4 regions of the Shimia sp. R11_0 genome follow, and region 4 is predicted to be linked to each of the others. Evidence: riboswitches for the same ligand, from Rfam matches in the RefSeq annotation. Region 4 holds a riboswitch; each other region holds the start of a gene.
The links. Region 4 has a riboswitch for cobalamin ahead of J7382_RS06660 (DUF1636 domain-containing protein). Riboswitches for the same ligand answer to the same signal wherever they lie in the genome.
Positions count from the first base shown of each region.

Region 1: it holds a riboswitch for cobalamin, as region 4 does, so the genes downstream of both, J7382_RS15855 (DUF1636 domain-containing protein) here and J7382_RS06660 (DUF1636 domain-containing protein) in region 4, are expected to answer to the same signal.
Region 2: it holds a riboswitch for cobalamin, as region 4 does, so the genes downstream of both, J7382_RS04075 (DUF4198 domain-containing protein) here and J7382_RS06660 (DUF1636 domain-containing protein) in region 4, are expected to answer to the same signal.
Region 3: it holds a riboswitch for cobalamin, as region 4 does, so the genes downstream of both, nrdH (glutaredoxin-like protein NrdH) here and J7382_RS06660 (DUF1636 domain-containing protein) in region 4, are expected to answer to the same signal.

Region 1 is NZ_JAGHQY010000008.1:62,947-66,148, forward strand. It holds gene cobN (cobaltochelatase subunit CobN) at 1-211, opposite strand, end outside; gene cobW (cobalamin biosynthesis protein CobW) at 218-1,309, opposite strand; gene J7382_RS15855 (DUF1636 domain-containing protein) at 1,310-1,690, opposite strand; cobalamin riboswitch at 1,768-1,984, opposite strand; gene cobO (cob(I)yrinic acid a,c-diamide adenosyltransferase) at 2,025-2,642, shown strand; gene J7382_RS15865 (metal-dependent hydrolase) at 2,645-3,115, shown strand; gene J7382_RS15870 (Lin0512 family protein) at 3,112-3,202, shown strand, end outside.
Region 2 is NZ_JAGHQY010000001.1:879,922-883,123, reverse strand. It holds gene cbiQ (cobalt ECF transporter T component CbiQ) at 1-33, opposite strand, end outside; gene J7382_RS04085 (cobalt ABC transporter permease) at 33-614, opposite strand; gene cbiM (cobalt transporter CbiM) at 611-1,222, opposite strand; gene J7382_RS04075 (DUF4198 domain-containing protein) at 1,230-2,015, opposite strand; cobalamin riboswitch at 2,145-2,348, opposite strand; gene J7382_RS04070 (TonB-dependent siderophore receptor) at 2,594-3,202, shown strand, end outside.
Region 3 is NZ_JAGHQY010000004.1:197,128-200,329, forward strand. It holds gene J7382_RS10265 (MSMEG_0569 family flavin-dependent oxidoreductase) at 1-80, shown strand, start outside; gene J7382_RS10270 (Pnap_2097 family protein) at 80-901, shown strand; cobalamin riboswitch at 1,335-1,526, shown strand; gene nrdH (glutaredoxin-like protein NrdH) at 1,612-1,833, shown strand; gene nrdI (class Ib ribonucleoside-diphosphate reductase assembly flavoprotein NrdI) at 1,859-2,266, shown strand; gene nrdE (class 1b ribonucleoside-diphosphate reductase subunit alpha) at 2,248-3,202, shown strand, end outside.
Region 4 is NZ_JAGHQY010000002.1:441,918-445,119, forward strand. It holds gene J7382_RS06650 (ABC transporter substrate-binding protein) at 1-60, opposite strand, end outside; gene J7382_RS06655 (ABC transporter ATP-binding protein) at 79-858, opposite strand; gene J7382_RS06660 (DUF1636 domain-containing protein) at 855-1,262, opposite strand; cobalamin riboswitch at 1,365-1,575, opposite strand; gene mobC (plasmid mobilization relaxosome protein MobC) at 2,020-2,376, shown strand; gene J7382_RS06670 (relaxase/mobilization nuclease domain-containing protein) at 2,373-3,202, shown strand, end outside.

The sequences.
Region 1 (3,202 bases), on a different contig from region 4:
AAGTGTCGACAGACAGAGGGTGTTTCAAAGCTGTCAGATTGGCCAGCCGCAGCGTGGGCAAATCCCCGTTGCTGCGGTGCCAGCCCGCCGCGAAAGCCCCCAGATCACTGTCTGAGAAAGACAGCACGACAAGATCGGCCGGGGTTTGACCCAGATCCATCGGGGTGTCGGCCTCATCAAGGCCATGGCTTTCGCGAAAGACTACATGCATGGCGGTTTAGTCTATCAGAGCTGCGCGGATCGCTTCGACATTTACGTCACCCTGTTCCGCAATCACGACCATGCGCCCCTGACGACCTTCCTCTGGTTTCCAAGGACGATCATACTGATGCCGTACACGTGCGCCAACCGCCTGTACCAGCAGGCGCATGGGTTTGCCGGCAACCGCCGCATAGCCTTTCACACGCAAGATATTCTGATCTTTGGCCATTTTTTCGATTTTGGCGGCAAATGTGGCCGGATCAGACTGCTCAGGTACATCCACGACAATGCTGTTGAACGCGTCATGATCGTGGTCGTGATCATGATGGTGATGCTCATCGTCGTGCTCATGGTCATGGTCGTGATGGTGATGATGGTCTTCGTGGTGTGACGGGCGCGCGTCGATGTCATCCTCCGCGGCTGCTTCCAATCCCAGAATCACGCGTGGATCCACCACGCCTTCTGCCACTTCCACCACAGGCAGGGTGCGCGGCGCGGCTTTCAAAACGATGTCTTTCGCCTTGGCCGTGCCTTCCGGGCCAGCAAGATCCGGTTTGGTCAAAAGCACGATGTCAGCGCAGTTGATCTGATCCTGAAACACTTCAGACAGGGGCGTTTCGTGGTCCAGACCTTCATCTGCCTCACGCTGAGCATCCACCGCGGCGACATTGCTTGCAAACCGACCATCTGCAACCGCTTCAGCATCGGCCAGCGCAATCACACCGTCCACGGTGATTTTGGAGCGGATATCGGGCCAGTCAAAAGCTTTGAGCAGGGGTTTGGGCAGCGCCAGACCAGAGGTCTCGATCAGAATATGCTCTGGGCGCGGCTCCAGTGCCATCAGGGCTTCGATGGTCGGAATGAAATCATCCGCCACGGTGCAGCAGATGCACCCATTGGCCAGTTCCAGAATGTTTTCAGCAGGGCAATCCGGGATGGCGCAGGATTTCAGGATCTCTCCGTCGACACCAACATCGCCAAATTCATTGACGATGACGGCAAGGCGCTTGCCCTGCGGGTTTTGCATCAACTCCCGCACAAGCGTGGTTTTACCAGACCCAAGAAAGCCGGTGATGACGGTGACGGGAAGTTTCTCAAGCGAGCTCATTTAGGTGGTCTCCAGTGGGGGAATGCGTGCAATGCAGTTTTTGCGGAAGTGTGTGGAGCGTTCGCGCCAAGGTACGAGACCGTCAGCGGTGGCTGCGTATTTCGTCACGCCTTCTGCGACAAGCGCCACATCCTCTGCGCCGGTAAAGTTGCCGTAGATATAGGTCCAGCGATCCGCGCCACCGCGCAGAGTGATGGAGCAGCCTTGATTGCAGTTGGAAAAACATTCAACGCCGCGCAATGTCACATTGTCCGGCAGCTCACTTGTTCCCAAAGCCTCAAACAGTTGTGTGCCGGGGCGCGGCCCTTCCACATCTGTCGGCTGTCCCGCACGGCAGGTGGTGCAGACAAGCAGTTCGACTGGAGCGGTTGCATCAGCCATGGTCATCAGTCCCTTTTCAGGAACGGGGGCACACGGGACACCTTTCTTCAGAGCCCGACACCGAAACACCCCGTCCGGTTCATGTCATTTCCGCTGGCAGGTCTCCCGGCTTGCGGATTTCAGGGACATGCCCTGACGGGCCGCCGGCCTTCCCGGAGTGCTCCAGTGGCTGTGGCGGACCTTTCCGGTCACGGTCGCGGGGGCGGCTGCGCTTTGGGCCTTGACGTCAGGCCCGTTTCACATTCCCTTTTCACCTGCTCAAAACGAGCAGAAACCAGCGACATTCCGAATGGGCAATGATCGCGGCTGTGTCAAGCGCGAACGGAGAGGCAGCATGTCTGAAAACACGGATCAGAACGAGCGTCACAAGGCCAAGATGGCAAAAATCAAAGCGGCACGAGACCGTATGATGGCCACCAAGACCGAAGAAAAAGGCTTGATCATCGTGCACACGGGACCCGGAAAAGGCAAAAGCTCTTCGGGATTTGGCATGATCATGCGCTGTATCGCCCATGACATGCCTGTGGCCGTGGTGCAGTTCATCAAAGGCGCGATGGCTACTGGCGAACGGGCCTTTCTGGAAGAGCATTTCCCTGAAGAAGTCAAATTTCATGTGTCAGGGGAAGGTTTTACCTGGGAGACGCAAGATCGCGAGCGTGATATTGCCAAAGCAGAGGCCGGCTGGGAGCTGGCCAAAGAGCTGATCCGAGATCCCAAGAACCGCTTCGTGATGCTGGATGAAATCAACATCGCGCTGCGCAATGATTATCTGAACATCGATGATGTTGTGGATTTTCTACTGAGTGAAAAGCCTGCGATGACTCACGTTCTTTTGACCGGGCGCAACGCCAAGCCGGAGCTGATTGAGGCCGCTGATCTGGTCACCGAGATGACTTTGCTGAAACACCCCTTCCGCGATGGCATCAAAGCGCAGGCGGGGGTGGAGTTCTAGCAGTGCTGATCGCGCATCTCCCCGCAGGATATCTTGCGGCCAAGGGAGCGCAGGGTGCTGGCGCGTCAAAAGCGGTTTTCTGGGGCATTTTGCTGGGCAGTATCGCGCCGGATTTTGACATGCTCTGGTTCTTTTTTGTGGATAGCCAAAGCACACATCATCACGACTACCTGACCCACAGGCCGATACTTTGGGCGGGTTTGCTCTTGTTTGGGCTTCTACTCCGGCGCCCGTTTCTGATCGCGGTGGGGTGTGGCGCACTGTTCCATCTGATGCTTGATAGTATTGCTGGTAAGGTAAGCTGGGGCTGGCCGTTTTTTGAGGGAGCGACGACGCTTGTGACGGTGCAGGCGACGCAGGGTCATTGGATAAAATCCTTCATGGCTCATTGGACGTTTAAGGTGGAATGTCTGATCGTGCTTGTTGCTGTGGCAGTGTATTTACGGTCAACTTTTAAAGGAAAATCAGAATGATAAAACGCCTTCTGACCGAATTTGGCATGGGGACTTCGCTGCGCCGTCAGGATTATACCGAGGCGGCAAGTCGCGCGGTGAAAGATG
Region 2 (3,202 bases), on a different contig from region 4:
CGTCTTGGCTTGGGGTTCCAGCACATGTGCCATCAGCCAGCCAACTTCTTGCGGGCCGCGATGTAAAATCCAATCCCAAACAGACCAAGGATATACCCAATACCCCCAAGGATGGTCTGAAGATCATTCTGTTCCCGGTAGGCCGCAATCTCACGTCGCAAAGGGCGCAGCTCATCACGCACGGCCTTGGCAATTGCGGCGCGCTCTTCATCCGATAGCCCAGCGACGATAACCGCCTCAGGTCCTGCTACAGCGGCCTGAACCTCGGAGGTTGCGACAACCTCCGCTGCAACGCCCATAATTTTGGCAACCTCCTGCGCAGCCATGGTGACATTGGCCACATGCCCTGCCCCCAGATCCGCCGTGAACCTATGCGCGACAGGCTGTGTGGGGACATAAAGGAAAAAACCATCGGCATCCGTCACAGTACGGCCGAGCTCGGCCCCATCAGGACCATAGACAATCACTTCCTGATCCACAGCCATATCGCCATTAGAAAACCCAAGCTCTCCCTCAATGGCATCGCCGGCGGGAAACACGCCGGCAATCACTTTATGCGCCAAGGCTGGCAAAGGTGCACAGATGAGACAGGCAATCACGATCCACGGCTTCATGCGGAAGGCCCTTTCACAAAAAGCTCCGGCTTGACCTTCCGTGCGAGCAGAACGGCAAATCCCGTCAACACCGCTTCGATCGCCATCACCGGGATATGGGCAAAAAAGACAAGTTTGGCAGCAGGCAGGAATTCATCACCGGACAAGGCGAGCGAAATCGCCACAAATCCCGTGGTCGCGGCGATGGCAAAAGCGCCACCAATCCCGCCCCAGATGGCACCATGAACCGGCGAACCCCGTCCAATCAGGCGCCCAAAAATCATCCAGGCCAAGACAGCAGGCAAGGCAATATTCACGGTGTTGACCCCAAGCACGGTCAGGCCACCAAAGCCAAAGAACACAGCCTGCAACAGAAGACCGACAAACAAGGCCGGAAAGGCGGCCCAGCCAAGCAAAAGCCCGGCCAGACCGTTGAGTATCAAATGCACAGAGGACGGGCCAATTGGCACATGGATCAAAGAGGCCACAAAGAAACTGGCAGACAGCACACCCGCTGTGGGAATGCGGTCAAGATCCAGCGATCTCAGGCCCATAGCGATCCCCCCGACCGCGGCGACAGCGCCACCAATCACGACAAGGTTTGACAAGGCTCCGTCAACAATGTGCATTTTAGCCTTACTCCAGATCCCAGGCGCGGATCCAGATCACAGCATCCTGGCTGAGTTCCTTGCCTTCGTGCTCGGTCGCAGGACCAGAGCCCAGCGCCGCAAAGCCCCAGTAGCCTGCTTTTGGCACGCCAAAGGAGAAATAGCCGTTGTCATCGGAAATTGCCACGATGGCCCCACCCGGCAGCGCTCCAACGGTTGCCGCCTTGGCACCGGTGCCCGCCAGATCAGGTTCTGCGGCCATATACTCGATTTCGATTTCCGCGCCTGCAACGGGCTTCCCTTCGCTCAGCACACGACCGGTGAAGGTGGAGCCTGCCACAATGTTGTAAGGCTTGTTCAGCGGCAGGATTTCCGTGGCCAGCCCCTGAGGCTGATCCCAGTCGGTCGGCAGCGCATTGCGGTTCAGATAGGTTTTGGTGATCTGCTGAATGAAGATGTCTTCAGACTCTTCATAGTAAGGCGCAGGCACAGTCACGACCACATAGTCACCGGAGCGTTTCACAGGCACGGAGCCGAGAAAGGCTTTGGCACTGTTGTCTGGGCCATCAAAAGTGGTCTCTTCCAGCGTGTCCATCAGATCGGTTTTTTCGCCATTGTGGATGACAAAAAACTCTTCGGGCTTTTCAAGCGTCATCACGTGACCGGCTTCATGCGGATGCCAGAAGATCAGCTTCACAGGAACATCCCCCGGACGCTCGATCATAGTATTTTCTGTGTACTCAAGCAGAAAATGCGCCTGCGCCATTGCCGGGATCGACAAAGCAGCAGTGGCCGCTAAAAGCAGTTTTTTCATAAATCAGGTCCTTATCACGTCGCGCCTTCCCCGGCGCATTCCTAAAATACCGCCAAGACGCGCGCCCCAATGTGCCCCAAGGACAGACATGGATCTGGCGCGCACCCCGTCGCCAATGATGAACGCCCCTTCCGAGGGCGCATGTCTGGCAGGTCTCCTGACTTGCGGGTCAAAACACTCAGGCTGGCCTTCCCGGGCACTCCCAGTGGCATGTATCAGCCGTGCTCGCCGCCTACAGTTGCGGGGGCAGTTGCAGAATTGGCGTCAAGACACCGCACTGCATTCCCTATTGCTTCTGAGATTCCTCCCAGAACCGGACATGAGGGGTAGATGCCAGAAGTCGAATTACACGGTCAATACTCGATTGCGACATCACGCTCCCTGAACACGAAACCTGTGCAGATATCGCGCCGCCCCCAACTGCCCCAACGACACGTCACAAAGATGTGCCTACAAAGCAACATTTCACATTCGTTCACATGTGAGCAAATTGACGTTCCCCCCCTATATTCCTATCGCGCCTTAACAACCCAGCGCATCGCCAGGCATCACACACCAACAGGAATGGGAAACGTGTCATGCTCTTGCGGCGTACGACTGTGTCCCTGTGCGCGCTGGTTGCGGCCCTCCCGGCCTTTGCACAGGACATCGATCTCGAAGATATCAATGTAAGCGGAGCCAATACCGAAGGCTTCTTTGGCGAAACCATCTCTCTGCAGACCGGTACAGTCGCGAAAACCGGCGATGCGATTGCGGAAACACCCCGCTCGGTCAGCGTTATCACCGCAGATCAGATCCAAGAACGCGGCGCACGCGATCTCGAAGAAGTGCTCGCCTACACGCCCGGCGTACGCGCCGGTGCCTTTGGCATGGATAACCGCGCAGACTGGTCCTACGTCCGTGGCTTCAATCCAAGCTTCCTGCGGGATGGTCTCCCAACTCGCTATGGCTTCTACAACAGCCCACGTCCCGAAACCTTCCTCCTGAACAGTGTTGAAGTACTGCGCGGCCCGGCATCTGGCCTTTATGGCGATAGCTCCGTGGGTGGCGTGATCAACACAACCTCCAAAACCTCCGCACAAGACGCACCCAATATTGTTCAAGCACAGATTGGAACCAATAAGCGCAAGCAGGTTGCAGTAGACTTCAGTGGTGAAGGGAATGAAGACGGAACGCTCAAATACCGC
Region 3 (3,202 bases), on a different contig from region 4:
TGGGAATCGACGAAGACGCGCGCCATTTGGCGACGCATATCGCGGCGACGGCCAAATCCTCTCTTCAGGCCGCCTCGTGATGCCAGCCGCACTTGCGCAGACGAGCGCCCCCTCGCGTCATCACACGCTCACATTAGGCATGGCGCAGCTCGCAATGCGCGGCCTCGCGGAGGACTGGTGGCTCAAATATCTGGGCGATGTACACTGGCAGCTGATCGCAGAGGCGGTTGGCCAACAAACAACCGTGTTCCGCGATGCCAAAGGCCGACAGCTCTACGCGGCCTTCTGCGCTTCCGAATTCTCCCAGATCCAGCCTGATCTGATCGGGCTGGGACACTCACTTGAGATCATCTCCACTCTCTGGGCCGCCGGTCGCAGCCGGATACAGTCTGATCATTGCATTCTGGCACGAGGTCAGGAGATCGCGCGGATCCGACTCGTATCCACGTTTGTGGCGCATATGGAAGCCGGGGTGAATGCAAGCGTCAGCCGCGCAACGCCATTCTTGGTCCCTGTACTGGATCAGGCGCCTGACAGCTTCGCGCACGACACCTCCCAACTGGCCAAGGCACATCGCAATAGCGCCCTGAGCGAGACGCGCGGACTTGACCTACCGACACATGTGGGAATGGACTACAACACAGTCGGCCTCCTTTACTTCCCAAGTTTCTCACGCCTGTTTGAGCAGGCAGAGGCCGCGCTGCACAAACCCGCACCATGGGCACCAATCGCACGGCGTCTGGTGCTCTACTTTGGCAATGTGGAGCCGGGAGAATCTGTCACCGCTGATGCGCTGCCGGTCAGGCCCGGATGTCTGGGCCTGTGGAAACAGGCAACCGCCTCACAGAGGGCGACCAAACTGGCACAATGCTGGGTGAGTCGGCATTGCCCCCCTGATTGATCCCATCGCTTTGCGCGCATGTTACACCCCAAGACGCGCCATGTCTGGCGCCTCGTGACCTGCTGCGACGCAGACCCAAGTGTAATTTCCGTGCCAAAACAATGGAGAAGCTTGCACCCAAATCAAGCTCGGATACGACAGTCAAAACTTCGCACGCAGGCGGAGAGGATCAGATCCTGTTTCAGGACATGAAATCGGAAAACTTATCTTCGCTTCCGCAAGGCTCGGCGTTGCCGGTTGCAAGCGAAAGCGTTAAGATGAGGTACGAAGTCTGACGCCGTGGCATGACCACAACAGTTGCGCCGCCCCCGAGCCATCAGAATTCTTGAATTGCGCCTCATTGCATGAGTTTGACCTGTGATTGCTCAATGTTTGAGCAAAAGAAATTCCATATGGGCTCACCCTATATGTTGACAGCAAATCACATTTCCCCCCAATATCGTGATGCTTCGGTTCCTTCGATTCAGGTCGGAGGCTAAGAGGGAAGCCGGTGAAAATCTGGCACTGCCCCCGCAACTGTGAGCGGTGAGCAAGGTTGAAGTCGCCACTGAAAGTGTGCTTTTGGGAAGGCCAGCCAAGCAGAGAACCGCGAGTCAGGAGACCTGCCGCAGGCGTAAAAAATTAACCACGAACGGAGGGGTCGGGGACGTAAAAAAACGGGACTCGCCCGGCACTGCGTCCTCGGCTTTGTCTAAACTAAAGAGGACAGTATGAGCATCATCGTCTACTCCAAACCCGCCTGTGTGCAATGCACCGCCACCACACGCGCGCTGGATGCCAAGGGCATCTCTTATGATGTTGTCGATCTGACCGAAGACAACTCTGCTCTCGATCACGTGACCGAACTTGGTTACCGTCAGGCCCCTGTTGTTGTGGCTGGTGGCGACCATTGGTCCGGCTTCCGCCCTGACATGATTGCGCGTCTGGGCTGAGGCTGTGGCGGGCCGCCCTCCGGCACTGGTTTACTACTCTTCAGCTTCAGGCAACACGCGCCGGTTTGTGGACCGGCTGGGATATGAGGCAGCGCGCATACCGATTGAGCCAGATGCGCCGCTGCCCGATCTGCGTGATCCCTTTGTCCTGATATGTCCGACCTATGCCGATGGAGAAGGACGCGGAGCAGTGCCAAAGCAGGTGATCCGCTTTCTGAATAACCCGGAAAACCGAAATCAGCTTTGCGGCGTAATCGGATCCGGAAATAGAAACTTTGGTGCGACCTATGCTTTGGCGGGTCGCATCATTTCTGAAAAATGCAACGTGCCGCTGCTCTATACGTTTGAGCTGGCTGGCACCCAAACTGACATTGACCGCCTGCGCGCCGGGCTAGACAAATTGGGAGATAGCCTATGCTCGACAACGAGCTGAGCACGATGGATTACCACGCGTTGAACGCAATGCTGAATCTCTATGATGGAGAGGGCAATATTCGCTTTGATGCGGACCGTATGGCCGCAAAGCAGTATTTCCTTCAGCATGTGAACCAGAACACCGTGTTCTTTCACTCGCTGGACGAAAAACTCGGCTATCTGGTCGAAGAAGGCTATTACGAAGAAGCGGTTCTGGATCAGTATTCCAAGAACTTCATGCGCAAAATCTGGGACGCGGCCTATGCGCGCAAATTCCGTTTCCCGACCTTCCTTGGCGCGTTCAAATATTACACCTCCTACACGCTGAAGACCCGCGACGGGCAACGCTATCTGGAACGCTACGAAGACCGGGTGGTGATGACCGCACTGTGTCTGGCGCGGGGCGACGAAGAGCTGGCGCTGAACTTCATGGAAGAGATGCTGTCTGGCCGCTTCCAGCCGGCCACGCCCACTTTCCTGAACGCGGGCAAAGCCTCCCGCGGGGAGCTGATCTCCTGCTTCCTGCTGCGTCTGGAAGACAATATGGAAAGCATTGGCCGCGGTATCAACTCGGCGCTGCAGCTCTCCAAGCGGGGCGGCGGTGTGGCGCTTCTGCTGACCAACATTCGTGAGCATGGTGCGCCGATCAAAGGCATTGAGAACCAATCTTCCGGGGTGATCCCTGTGATGAAGCTGCTCGAAGACAGCTTCTCTTATGCCAACCAGCTGGGCGCACGTCAGGGCGCAGGCGCAGTCTATCTGAATGCGCACCACCCCGACATCATGCGCTTTCTGGACACCAAGCGTGAAAATGCAGATGAGAAAATCCGCATCAAGACGCTGTCGCTTGGCGTGGTGATCCCCGACATCACCTTTGAGCTCGCCAAGAAAAACGCCGATATGTATCTGTTCTCTCCGCATGATGTGGAGAAGGTCTATGGCGTGCCATTCTCTG
Region 4 (3,202 bases):
TTCCGCCATTGCCGCATTTGCAGCCAGCATCACACCAAGTGCAATGGGAACATGTTTCATAGGTTTGGTCCTTTGGTTTTAAGAAAGTTGGAAAGTGAGATGCGCTTTGCCGCTCAGGCTCAGCTCTTCGCGCTGCGCTTTGACTTGAAAGGTGTCAGACACGCGATTGGCACAGAGCACCTCCTGCGGCGTGCCATATCCTTGTGGCTGGCCGTTTTTCAGCATCAGGATGCGGTCACAAACGTCCGCCGCCAGATTGAGATCATGCAAAGAGGTCACAATCGTCAGATCCAGCTCCCGGATCAGGTCCAGCACTTCGAGCTGATGACGGATATCCAGGTGATTGGTCGGCTCATCCAGCACCAGCAACTCTGGCTCCTGTGCCAGAGCCCGCGCCACCATCACACGCTGACGCTCCCCTCCGGAAAGCGTGGACAGGCTTCTATGGGCCAGACGGTGCAGATCCATCCGAGCCATCGCCGCTTCAATGATCTCTCCGTCCCGCTCTCCGGGGGTGGAAAATCCCAGCCGATGCGGCACGCGCCCAAGCGCCACAATCTCTCCCACAGTCAGGGCGAAATCGGAGGGCTGTTCCTGCAAAACCGCAGCAACTTTGCGCGCCAGCGCTCTGGGGGCCATCTGGCGCACTGATTCCCCGCCCACAAGAATGTCTCCAGAGAGAGGGCGGTGGTAGCCATAAATCATACGCAGCAACGTTGTCTTACCGGCGCCATTTGGCCCAACAATACCCATCACCTGCCCTTTGGAGAGATCAAAGCTTGTGGCCTCCAAAAGCAACGGATCGCGACGTCTCGGCGCCCAGGTTGCCTCTCTTACGGACAAAGCAAGCTCCGTCATGACACGCGCTCCAAACTCTCTTCCAACGCCATGATCGTTGCCGGGATACGCGCGAGCGTGCTCTTGCGCAAACGTCTCGGGCGATCAATGGAACTGCACCAGCCATCATGCAAATACGCGTATTGTTTGGCAAAATCGACCAAGGCATCGATGTCGTCATCGCTTTGGATATCGCCGAACAGATAGGAGGCCTTGCGCGTGGCGTGATAGGCCACCGTGCACACGCGGTCACAGCCCGCCAGACAGGCGGTGCCAGAAATTTCAAAGTCTTCTGGAATGCTGTCGCCAGCTTCCGAAATCGCGCGGCGCAACTTGGCAATCAGCTCATAGCCGGGCCGACAGTCTTCGCCCTTATGGCGACAAGAGGTGCATACAGTGATGCGATGAGATGTGTTGCGGGTCATTTCGCCCTCCGCGAAAATGCGAGGCGCGCGTAGAAACCCATCATGTCAACGGCGCAAGCCGAAAAAGCCATCTTGGCCTCCTTCCGGAACACCCCGCCCGGTTTGAGTTAAAATCAAGATGGCAGGTCTCCTGACTTGCGGTGTATGGCTTGCCTCACCTTCCCAGACCCGATCGATCCAGTGGCGCTTTGAGGCTTGCACACCGCCTACAGTTGCGGGGGCAGTCACGGAGTTGGCATAGGGTGCCGCACCGTATTCCCTTTTCATCTCAGGGTCGCATAAACCCGTGAGAACCATCATTCGCACTCAAACCGTGTCTTACAGATGTTGTCAATCACGCAAATCGATCTTTGCATGGCATGTCTTGGCCTTTGAGCACATCAAACCCATCCCCCAAGCATCGCACCACATCGATTCTCTAATGTCCCGCTTTGAGGCCCCCCTCCCCCAGAATCGCGCCCCCTCCACCAAAGCGCCTCAGAATAAAGCAGCAAACATCAAAGCCATCCTGTGTGCTCCGTGTGTGTGCCAAAATGTGCTGCACAACACGAGAAAAGAGGAACTAGGCCGCTGTTTTACAGGGGATGCCAACGATTTTCCGGAAGATGATGGTGCGCAACGAAAGAGCCAGTTCGAACGGCATTTCAAGCGACTTCGAAACGATTTCCTCGGCTGACATTGAAGCGGTTTTTGATGAGCTTGAGCGTTGGAATGACATTCTAAAAGACGACAAGACCATCTTGCGAGGGCCAAAGCCATGAGCCGCCCTGCCCCGTTTTCATTAAGACTGACCGACGAAGAACGCCAGAAGCTTGACGCTCAGGCTGGGGCGATGCCAGTCGGGTCATACATTAAGTCTGTGGTTTTTGCCGACGAAGCTCCAAAATATCGTAGTCGGCGGAAACCACCTGTTGCGGAGCAACAGCTCTTGGCTGAGGTTCTGGCGCGATTGGGTCAAACACGCCACGCTAATAATCTCAATCAAATCGCCAAACACCTCAATCAAGGCACATTGGTTGTCGATCCAGATCTGGAGGCCGATTTAAAACGCGCAGTTGCTGAGGTGGCATGGATGCGCGTGGCGTTGATGAAAGCGCTTGGGGTGGAAGAATGATCTTGGTTGCCTCTCAACGCTCTGGGGCAGTTCCCTTGGCAGACCATCTGATGAACGACATCGACAATGATCATGTTGAAGTAATCGAGATCGAGGGATTTATGGTCAATGATCTCCATGGCGCGTTCAAGGAAGCTCAGGCAATTTCCAAAGCCACGCGCTGCAAGCAGTTTTTGTTTTCTGTCTCTTTAAATCCGCCTGAACAGGAAATCGCATCCGATAAAGATTTCCGAGACGCGGCAGATCGCGTCGCCAAAGCGGTTGGCTTGGAGGATCAGCCTCGTGCCATCGTGGTGCATGAGAAAAACGGACGCCGTCACGCGCATGCTGTGTGGTCGCGCATTGATGCCCATGAGATGAAATCCGTTCAGATGTCGCACTTCAAAGCTAAACTGAGAGATGTGTCTCGCGATCTGTTTTTGGAGCACGGGTGGCCTCTTCCCGATGGGCTTGCCACATATGGCAACAAGAACCCGCTGAACTTCACACTTGCCCAATGGCAGCAAGCGCAGCGCCAAGGATATGATCCAAGAGAGATCAAACAGATCTTTCGACAAGCTTGGGAACGCAGCGATGGACTTAAGGGGTTTCAAAGTGCTTTGGCAGATCGCGGTTTTTATCTGGCGCAAGGAGACAGACGTGGTTTCATCGCACTTGATGTGGATGGAAACTTCTATTCCGTAAGCAAATGGGCAGGTGTCAAAGTCAAAGACGTCGCCACCAAGTTTGGGGATCCGACACAGCTCCCATCTGTCACGGAAACACAGAAAGCGCTTCGGGCGCGCATGACCGATCAAATAAAATCTTACATCCATCAGGTCAAAAC